One region of the Alteromonas sp. 4NH20-0104 genome, then DNA from elsewhere that is predicted to be linked to it. Evidence: riboswitches for the same ligand, from Rfam matches in the RefSeq annotation. Region 1 holds a riboswitch; the other holds the start of a gene.
The links. A riboswitch is a leader RNA that binds a small molecule or an ion and turns the genes downstream of it on or off. The one in region 1 is predicted to bind cyclic di-GMP.
Positions count from the first base shown of each region.

Region 2: linked by a shared signal. The riboswitch ahead of AC27IB_RS15605 (hypothetical protein) and the one ahead of AC27IB_RS01670 (AAA family ATPase) in region 1 are both predicted to bind cyclic di-GMP.

Region 1 covers NZ_BAAJLP010000002.1:16,158-21,260, forward strand. The annotation lists gene AC27IB_RS01660 (tetratricopeptide repeat-containing diguanylate cyclase) at 1-932, opposite strand, end outside; gene AC27IB_RS01665 (replication protein RepA) at 1,082-1,384, opposite strand; gene AC27IB_RS01670 (AAA family ATPase) at 1,344-2,039, opposite strand; cyclic di-GMP riboswitch class I at 2,144-2,227, opposite strand; gene AC27IB_RS01675 (glutathione peroxidase) at 2,483-3,229, shown strand; gene AC27IB_RS01680 (putative quinol monooxygenase) at 3,686-4,033, opposite strand; gene AC27IB_RS01685 (M20/M25/M40 family metallo-hydrolase) at 4,214-5,103, shown strand, end outside.
Region 2 covers NZ_BAAJLP010000022.1:30,859-35,961, reverse strand. The annotation lists gene AC27IB_RS15610 (TonB-dependent receptor) at 1-1,582, opposite strand, end outside; TPP riboswitch at 1,639-1,739, opposite strand; gene AC27IB_RS15605 (hypothetical protein) at 1,885-2,559, opposite strand; cyclic di-GMP riboswitch class I at 2,606-2,686, opposite strand; gene AC27IB_RS15600 (helix-turn-helix domain-containing protein) at 2,837-4,600, shown strand; gene AC27IB_RS15595 (GNAT family N-acetyltransferase) at 4,684-5,103, shown strand, end outside.

The DNA.
Region 1 (5,103 bases):
GTTGTACAATTATACGAGGTGGCTTGTTGTAGCTTTGACTCCAACAGAGTAATACCGGCTTCAGACTGGTTTTGGTATATCAGAATGTTGCCCAGACTGGTGTCAATTTTGGTGACATCGCACTGTGCTTCTAACTGGGTGAATTGTGCTCTGCTTTGTTCGAGGTGGCGACGGGCATTCGCATAATGGCCCATCTGGATATTGACCTGACCAAGATGATAATCCAGTTCTGCCTGCAGTGTTTTGATTTGCAGTGTGTCAATGAGAACCGCTGCTTCCTGCAAATACAGCATGGCTTCGTCATTTTGAGCAATTTCACTGTATACCCGGGCAATCTGCATCAATGTGGAGGCCGTGGCCTGGTTATTGTTCTCCTGACGTAACAATGGCAATGCGCGTTCCAACTGACTCAGTGCACTCTCAAACTGGCCCAGCTGTCGCAATGAAATACCCACTTCCAGCTGTTGCAGAGCGATACCATCATAACGGCCTTGCTGATGATAGATATCTTTGGCGAGATTAAAATAACCTAAAGCGGACTGATAAAGTCCCATCATTCGGTAAGTTCTGCCAATATCAGTGTACAAGCCGGCCATACCGAGGGGCTCTCTGGCCGCTTTAAAAAAGTCGAGCGAACTCTGGAACTGCCTCAGGGCCAGCGGATAATTATTTTTGATCAGTGAAATATGGCCGATGGCATGGGAGCCGTTTGCCGCAGCCCGCTCATCTTGTTCTGACTGGGATAATTCTAACTGTTTAAGTATCTGGCGTTCGGCTTCCTGAGTGTTGCCCTGGTTTACCAGCTTCTCAACGTTAAAGCCGCTGGCATAGAACGAGTGTTCATCCATCGAAACGTGACGCACTGAGTGCGCTAATCCGGGTACAGAACAGCACAGTAAAGTCACCAACAGGCCAACACGGTTTAACATCATTACTTTCTACACCGCCCTGTGACGTAAGACGCGCGACTCCATTACTGCGCTGTCATGTCGTATTTATACTAAAGTACACTCTTTTGTTATGTTGTTATTCTGAGGTTCGTTTAAAAAATAATCAATAGCGTGAGTGTGTTTTCTTACACTTAATCAAAATCGAGATTGGCGTGTCGCTTAATCCAAAGCCTGATCAATTTTGATTTGGCAATACCGCTTTGTGCTGATAACTGCTGCAGCTGTTCAATGCATTCCTGGGTCAGCGTAAACGTTGCTCTGCGCATTGGCTCATGGTGAGGTTCACTGATTTGCTTTTCTGCGGCGGCAGAAATGGGCACGACCACACCACTGGCATATTGCAGTGCGTCCTGGATAAACTCCTCCGCACTGACATTTTTACTGGCTGTACGCCTAACTGGCGGCGTAGAGCGAGAAAGGTTTATCAGACTCATTTTGTTCCCCTTTACCTCGGGCCAGTAACTCTTCAATGATGCTGCGTATTTCGACCGCAGCTTTACCATCGGCTTCACTTTCCAGCACCGAGCGGCCTGACTCTTCCGAGTCGTCATACATGTTGCGGCTAAAGGTCACGGAGTTTAAAACAGGGACTTCAAACGAACGACACACTTCCTTGGCTTCCAGGATCCGCGAAGCCAGCGAGGGCAAAGAGGGACACTGAGTAATAACAAAAGCGGCATTCATTCGTGGGTTGACCATTTTACACGTCGACAATATGTCTTCCATATGGGGAACGGTTTTCAGGTCGCGGCGTTTCGGACGTAGCGGAATTAAAATATGGTCGGCCACAGCCATTGAAGAGCGCAGCGCCAGATTGTCCTGGCCGCCACAATCGATAACCACATAATCGTAGCGAGCTTTCAAACTTAACAGTTCGTTGCGAATTTTACCGTAGAGTTGGATACAGGTAATTGACGGCAACTCCTCATTGCTGCTGCGCTCTTGTGCCCAGTCTGAAGTGGTGCGCTGGGGGTCGCAGTCCACCATCAGAACGCTGGCTTTTTTCTCACAGCGTAAATATACGGCGATGTTCTGGGCCAGACAGCTTTTTCCACTACCACCTTTTTCGCCACCAACTAATATCATCATTGTTCAATCCTCATTAAGTAATCGCAATTACGTAATAAAAAAGTGAACTGACTGTCAGCAATGCCGGCGTGCCGGGGGAAGCAATCCAACGTCACTGCACAGTGTTCGGTAACCCCGCTATCTTATCCTTAGACGTAGACCGGAGGCTTTGCGTCACACTCTTTCGAAGTGTTTTGCCTTTTTCATATACTACGGGAATGCTTGTAAGCACCCCTTAATTCCTGAACAAATCATAAAGTATGAGAGGAGCTGCATCCATTGTCCGCAGGCATTGAAATTTATATTCAGGGATTGAAGTCCATACCCTAAATGTGGAGTGTAATCTTTTATTGTGATTTCGTAGTGATTTTTTAATCGTTTATTTTGATTGTGGCGATAGGTATTTACCGCTGGTTCTCTGCACGGTTAGGGTTATACTTATTGAAACTGTTAAGGAGAATATAATGACACACCCCATTGATAAGCCTTCTTTTGAAGGAAAAAAAGTACCTGATGTGACCTTTGCCATTCGGGAAGGTGAGCAGTGGATCAATCGCACTACCGACGATATTTTCGGCGGTAAAACCGTGGTGGTATTTTCTCTGCCTGGCGCTTTTACGCCGACTTGTTCGTCGACTCACCTGCCACGTTATAACGAACTGGCCGACACATTTAAAGACCAAGGCGTAGATGAAATCGTGTGTATCTCAGTGAACGACACCTTTGTCATGAACGCCTGGGCAGCGGATCAGGAGTCGGACAATGTGTCTCTGGTGCCCGATGGTAATGGTGAATTTACCGACGGCATGGGCATGCTGGTGGATAAAGCGGATTTAGGCTTTGGCAAGCGCAGCTGGCGTTACTCTATGCTGGTGAAAGACGGTGTAGTGGAAAAAATGTTCATCGAACCGAACAAGCCCGGCGACCCGTTTGAGGTATCAGACGCTGATACCATGCTGTCCTACATTGCGCCTAATGCAGTGAAACTGGAGCCGGTTTCTATTATTACCAAACCGGGTTGCCCGTACTGCGCGAAAGCCAAAGCACTGCTACAGAACAAAGGTTTTAAATACGAAGAAATCGTTATGGGGCAAGGCGCTACGCTGACTACATTGAAAGCCATCAGCGGTCGCGACACAGTGCCACAGGTATTTATTGGTGGTAAGCACATTGGCGGCAGCGACGATCTGGAAGCCTATTTTGCTGAATAGGGCCGTATTAAGATGATAAAAAACTCGCCAATCGGCGAGTTTTTTTGTTTTCAGTAGGTGGTTATCTTTCGAGGTAGGGCTTTGCCCGTCTAGATATAAGCTAGGAAACAAGGATGTTCACAGATTGTTGTCGGAGTCGCCGACCGCGACCAAAGGGTGTTGTGCGACCCGGTGACCGTGAACCACTCTGGACTCCCCGCAGCCCTCATCAGTGAAAAGCGTCATCGTCCCTGGCAGAGCAAACCAGACCGTCAATGACGGCACATCCCTGTGCCGCATCGACTGAATCCTCATCCATGATGCTTCTTCTGGTTCGCCATGTATGCCAGTGACGATGACAACACTGAAGAAGGGCACAATTATTGTTCTTTCTTCGATGTAAACAAAGCCACCTTTATAGGGGCTTAACGCAAAGCCAACTTCGTTAGAAGATGGCTTCTTTACTCAAAAACTTAGTTACAGCTGCGGGGCGTCGAAGTCCTCAGGCTCATCGGTATAAATACACACATTCCAGTCTTCAGCCAGGCCGTCTTCGGCCTGACAATAAGTATTAAAGAAATCGCTGATTTCCTGACGCTGACAGTGAGCTTCAAAGCTGGCCATATCGGCCCATATTTCATTAAACGCAATGGGAAAACTGTTGCCTTCGGCGAATGGGCTTGTGATATGGCGGGTCACGATATACTGAATACAGCCATCTTCTCTTAGCGTGTTCGGCTCGAGGCTCTGGAGTACTTTAAACAGGGCTTTTTCTTTGCCGGGTTTGGGTAAAAACTGGGCGCTACAATACACTTTCTTTGACATGAGAAATCCTTAACAGGCGTGGACTTTGTTTTTTTACTAGTCTCAGTATGGCGATTCTGTTCCTGAAGTCAAAAGCTTACCTGCAATCTGTTTTTACTGGCCTTTTATCGTTATTCCCCTCGTTATCGTCAATGGTTTTTGCCATAGTAGAAAAAACACAACACTTCAGGGGCAAACACTTTGAAACCTTCTTTTCTGACAACACTTACCTGCGCTACCAGTCTGATGTTCTCGCTAACAACCACGGCGGCGCTATCTGGCAATGAGCAGCAGATGGCCGACTATATTGATGGCCGTAAAGAGGCGGCGATTAGCCTGCTGGAAAAAAGTGTCAACATCAACAGCGGCACCATGAACTTTTCCGGAGTCAGAAAGGTGGCAGACCAATTGATGCCGGAATTTGAGGCGCTGGGCTTTGACGTGTGGTTTGAGGATGGAGCGGCTTTCAACCGGGCGGGCCATCTGATTGCCAGAATTGAAGGGGGCAAGGGCCCCAAAATGCTGCTGATTGGCCATCTTGATACGGTTTTTGAACCCTCCAGTTCATTTCAAACCTTTAGTCGGGTAGACGACAGGCATATTAAAGGGCCGGGCGTTGCCGATATGAAAGGCGGTAATATTATTATGCTGGAAGCACTGCGGGCGCTGCATGCGGCCGGTAAGTTATCGTCGATGAATATTATGGTGGTAATGACCGGCGATGAGGAGCTCAGTGGCCGCCCGTTAGCCTTGTCTAAGAAAGCCTTAATTGACGGCGCCAAATGGGCCGATGTTTCACTGGGTTTTGAAAATGGCGACGGTAATCCGGCCACCGCCAATGTGTCGCGACGGGGATCGGTGGACTGGGTGTTAACGGTGAAAGGCACGCCGGCTCATTCATCCCAGGTGTTCAAACCAACAGTAGGTGCCGGCGCAATTTACGAAGCTTCGCGTATTCTAACCAACTTTTACGATAAGCTTCGTAGTGAGCAGTTACTTACATTTAATCCCGGCAGAATTATAGGTGGAACCGACGTTACTCACGATAAACTTAATAACAGTGGCAGCACCTTTGGTAAAAACAATGTCGT
Region 2 (5,103 bases), on a different contig from region 1:
AATCGGCGTTACTGATAATATCAATAAACTCTGCAGAGCCGTCATCCCGGTATTGCAGTTCATAATCACTGACCTGCGTGTCTTGCCGTTTCATTACAAACACGGCTACCCGGGACGTTAACTGGTCGGTCAGCCGGCCTTTCATGCCAATTTCGTAGTTCCAGTTGTACTCTTCGTCATAAAAACGGTTGTCGATAGTCACGTTCTGGTCGGGGTTAATCCCCGCCCCTTTATACCCTCGCGAGATACTGGCATAAACAAGCTGCTGGCCAAGCTGGTAACTCAGTGCCAGCTTGCCGCCTAGCATGGTCGAGTCGTGATCACCATTAAGACCGGCATTGTCACCATAAGAGAAATCGTAATTTTCCGCACGTAAAGCAAAGGTCAGCAATAAGTCATTGGTTAACTGGCTTTCCAGCTGACCGTAAACAGCCTGAGTAATGGGCTGATACTGACTGACAAAATCGCCATCGGCATAAGTGTACTGACGAAGTAAATCTTCCTTATTATTCTTAACCCGCGTGCCGACAACCCAGGAGGTCGTGTCGTTAAACAAACGCCATTGATCGCCGCTGACGAAGCGTAACTCCACGGTGTTAGTCTCTACATCGCGGTAATAAGCATCGAAAGAAGTGTAACCCCACGGATGAAAACCATCATAGGTCCAGTCTTCGTCATACGCATAACCAATATTATGGCTGGCGTGAGTGACTATAAAGTGCAGGTCGCCGCCTTCCAGTCTGGTAAGTAAATTGGCACTGATAGCATGAGTTTGCTGACGGTCGAAACCGGGCTCGTCAGACAATGTTTCCCGGGTGTTATCCAGTGAAAAAGCATCAAAGCCATTGTCGATATCGTACCAGCGATAATTAACGGTTAACGATACTTCATCGCTGTAGTCGTAGCTCGCCGCTAACCGAATAGCACTTTCGTCAATATTGTTGGTATCGTCGCGGTTCAGGAAGGTATTGCGCACAAAGCCGTCGCTCTGGTTGTGCACCAACGCGCCGCGAATGGCCAGGTTATCAGACACGGCAACGCTCTTGCCGGCTTCCACACCATAGCTGCTCTTAGTGGCGGCAGTAAACTGCACATAATCAGCATTGTGGTCATCGGCCGGGGTCGATTTAATTAACACGGCACCAGCCAGTGCACCGGTGCCGAATACCGTGGCCTGGGGGCCTCGGAAGATTTCAACTTGCTGGGTGTCAAATAACAATGCCGCAGCGCCAAGTCCGGTAAAGTCAAAATCATCAACCATAATACTGACGGACGGATTGATTGGCTCGGCATACTGACTGCGCTCACCAATGCCTCGAATTTGCACGAAGCGGCCACGTGAGGCTCCGGTGGAAAAATTGACGTTAGGCGCAATGCGCAGTAAGTCTTCAATGTGCACAGCCTGGCGGCTTTGAATACGTGCATTATCAATAATGGAGGCACTGGCGCTCAGCTGAGCGAGCGCTCGCTGATGAAAATCACCGTATACGGTAACTTTTTCGATGTCACTTTGCTCAGCGGCTAAGGCGCTGGCGGATAAACTCAATAGAGATAAAGAAAATAATGCTTTAGGTAAACTCATACTGGATCTCTTGTGCAATGATGTCCAAAAGATCCGGCTTTTAACGGCAGGTGATCAGGCTTGATTGTAACCATCCCTACGCCGGTATTATCCGGATCAGGTTTAAGGGTTCCCACGCGGTGGATCTCAGCCGTTTCCGGCACCCCTTGGCGAATGCATTGTTAATGCGCGATGGAGTCTACCAAGACTTAAAAGATTTGCAACTGTTTAACTGATTGTTGCAGCAAGGTATTTAGCAGCAGAAATAAGAACGCCCACCGTGACGTGGTGGGCGTTACTTAATTGCTCCCGGATAAAGAGCTTTATACAGACCGGCGGTGACGACGCCAGCCTGTTATGCCGAGTCCGAGTACTGCCAGCGACAAAGCGGTTGGCGCGCTAACCTCAGACAACGTCATATCTCTAAAACGTACTTGCGTGTTGCCACACTCATTATCACAGTCGTTAACCAGCACGATGTGGGTAAAGCTACCACTCAGGTAGTTATCCAGATCGATCGAGAAACGCTGCCAGCGATCGTTGGTGTAAGAAAAGTCATCCAGACCCCAGTTCTGTGTACCAATCAGATTAAACGACTGGCTGGAAACCGCATCAGTCTGACCACCGGAGAAATCAGCAAAGAACAAACCGCCGATTTCAGGTAGTGACGTTGGCTCACCTCGGTCTAGACCACCATCACCTCTGCGCTGGAACAACCGGAATTTGAAATCCAGCGTATAGTTTGTCAGCGAGTCGTCCAGATTAACTGAATCAATGCCGAACGTATCTTCCAAATCAATAGCAAACCAGGAATCTGAATAGATTCGAATCGCCCCATTGTTTTGTACGAAATAATCACTGTCGACGTTGTTCTGACGGCTCATCCCTTCAAAGGTTGCCGCATCAAAGTCCACATCGTAATTGATAACACCAGCGTTGGCAGAGGCTGCCATACCGCAGGCGACGATTACTGAACATAATTTTCTGGCCAACTTCATGTTTTAATCCTTAACTACTAATCAATACGTAAAAACTGTACTGACTCTGAGTAACCCGGCCACCTTTGGAACTCAAAGGCCCGTGGCTTTCCGTCCTTGCTTCACAACAAGTTTGGCTTTGTGCATCATCAAACTTCGGGATTAATGGTAACGCAGCAGAAAAATCAAAATAGGACACATTTTATCGAACTATAGGACAATTTTGTCCGAGCCGACTTAACAGCCGGGCAAAAGTCGTTATTATGGTGAAAGAATTGAAAGGGATACAATAACTGTTATGTCTGTTACCTACACAGGAACGTTTTGGTCAGCCGTTACGCGGGCGTTATTATCACTGCGCCGGGATAAAGCACTGACCACAGAAGAAGAAGCTACAGCACTCTCTGCCCTCGGCGATATTGAAAGCGGTGAATACCCGGTTTCAGCCCTAAGCGACAAACTCGCGCTTCTGTGTAAAACCGATTCACCAGAACGGATTGGGCAATCTTTACTGGGCTATCTCGATTTTAACAAAATGGGCACCTTCCATTGTTTTTTGTCGATGGCCCGCGATATAAACGCCGCACTGGATGCATTGCATACCTTTGACACCCCTTTATTTGAAGCCTCTGAACAGATCCAAATCAGTAAAACCGACACCCGGGTAACTCTGACCCTTAAAGCCGGGATACTGCCCGAAATGGAACCTTTTGTTATTGCGTTCTTATTAGCGTTGTTCCGCCACCTTGCCGGCCGAAATTTCGATTTCGATCACATTGCACTGGTGCACAACCATCCGGTGTGGTTTTTAGAGTCAGTCAGCCAGGCTCGTTACAGCGATCAGCAACCTGCATTGCAGGTTACCTTCGATGCTCAGTGGTTATCCACCCCGTCTTTTTTTTACAGCCCGAAACTGCAACTGGTACTGGTTAAAAACTTGCAACCTGCCGGTGAAGGCGGATTTAAACAGGATTTAGTCGATGCGTTTAAACAGTTTGATACCCCGGCCAGAATTCGCTCTGAAGCGGTTGGTGAACTGTTGGGCATGTCTGAGTCGGTGTTTCGACGCAAACTCAAACAGGAGAAGCTGTCTTTCAGCGCCCTGCTAAAATCGCATATTCACGAACGCAGCATAAACGGCCTGCTAAGCGGTGAAAAGGTTGATGTGCTGGCCGAACGGCTCGGCTTTTCCGACCGCCGCTCATTCGATCGCAGTTTCAAAGAATTCACCGGAATCAGTCCCGGTCAGTTACGCCAGGTGGGCAGTCGGTTACGTTTTCAGCGCGGAAACCAGGCACTCATTGAAGTGACCGAAAACCTCCCTCCGCTGCCGGAAACCATCAGTCATATTGTAAATCTAACGGATGAGCAGCTTACAGTTAGCCGGCTGGTAACATTAATAGAACCGGATCCGGTATTTCTGGCACATATTATCGGCAAAGCCAGCAAAGCCTTATACGGTTCAGTACCGCAGTCCCTTGAACAGGCTATCGGTCGTAACCTGGGCGTTAACAATGTCAGAAATCTCGCCGTTTTATTTGCCGCCCAGCAATACCTGACAGTACAAAGCGTTCATCCGAATATCGAGCGATTGATAGATGCCATGCTGTTAAGTAACGCCTTGTTTGAGCGCTTATATGCAGCTGAATACAGCAACGACGATAAAGCCCTGGTCGCCCAACTCATTCTGTTTGGCCCGCTGGCACTGTTATTAATATTTCATACCGAACATCTCGATGCGTCGCTGTTTTTCGAACAATGGCAAAAGGCCTCGGGGTTTGACGAATTCCAGTCGGGTCTGGCGGCCGAGCATAACCTTTGCCTGTATGGCGCTTCATCGCTTTTGCTGGTCAGATGGGGGTTCACCAGTAAAGTGAATCAGACGTTATGGCGTTTGTGTCAGGAGCCCGATGCTAAGCTTAACCAGCGGATCCGTTGCTGTCATGAACTGGCATTTAACAGCTTATGCTTTAACCACACAGACATTCACAATGAACAGCTGGCCGCTGCCCTTACAGAGCAGCAGTTAACTGAGGCCAAAGACGTTCTCGCAAAGTGGTAATCCGGCGCTAGTGGTTGTGGCGCCATTGGTCAGCCGGCGTCAAACAGGTACAATAGCGTTTTTATTTAATCACTCATGTTTTCATGCCCACCGACAAGACGTTAGCCGCGCTATCTGAATGGCGTGCTTCCCATCAGCATACTCAGCTTGCTCACCGACAGTTGCTGGTAGTCAGTGGCACCGCTCAGTATTGTAAAAACGTAGTAAAGCACCTGTTCAGTCTGTGCCACGACGATACGCTGCTGCTGGGAAAAACGCTATTTCCTGAAAATACGTCCCGGGGTATGGGGGCCTATCGCACCATACTCGGCACTGAGTACGCCCTGGCGGTGGTTGATAGTTTTGAAGCTTTTCGTCCCAATGCCATTCTGGCTGTTGCCGGCACGGTCACCCAAGGCGGATTACTGGTACTGTGCTGCCCTGACTTTGCCCATTGGCCTGCTTATCAGGAAGTCAGTACCAGCCATTATTTAAGCTATGGAGAACAACTTCAGTGCAGTGTT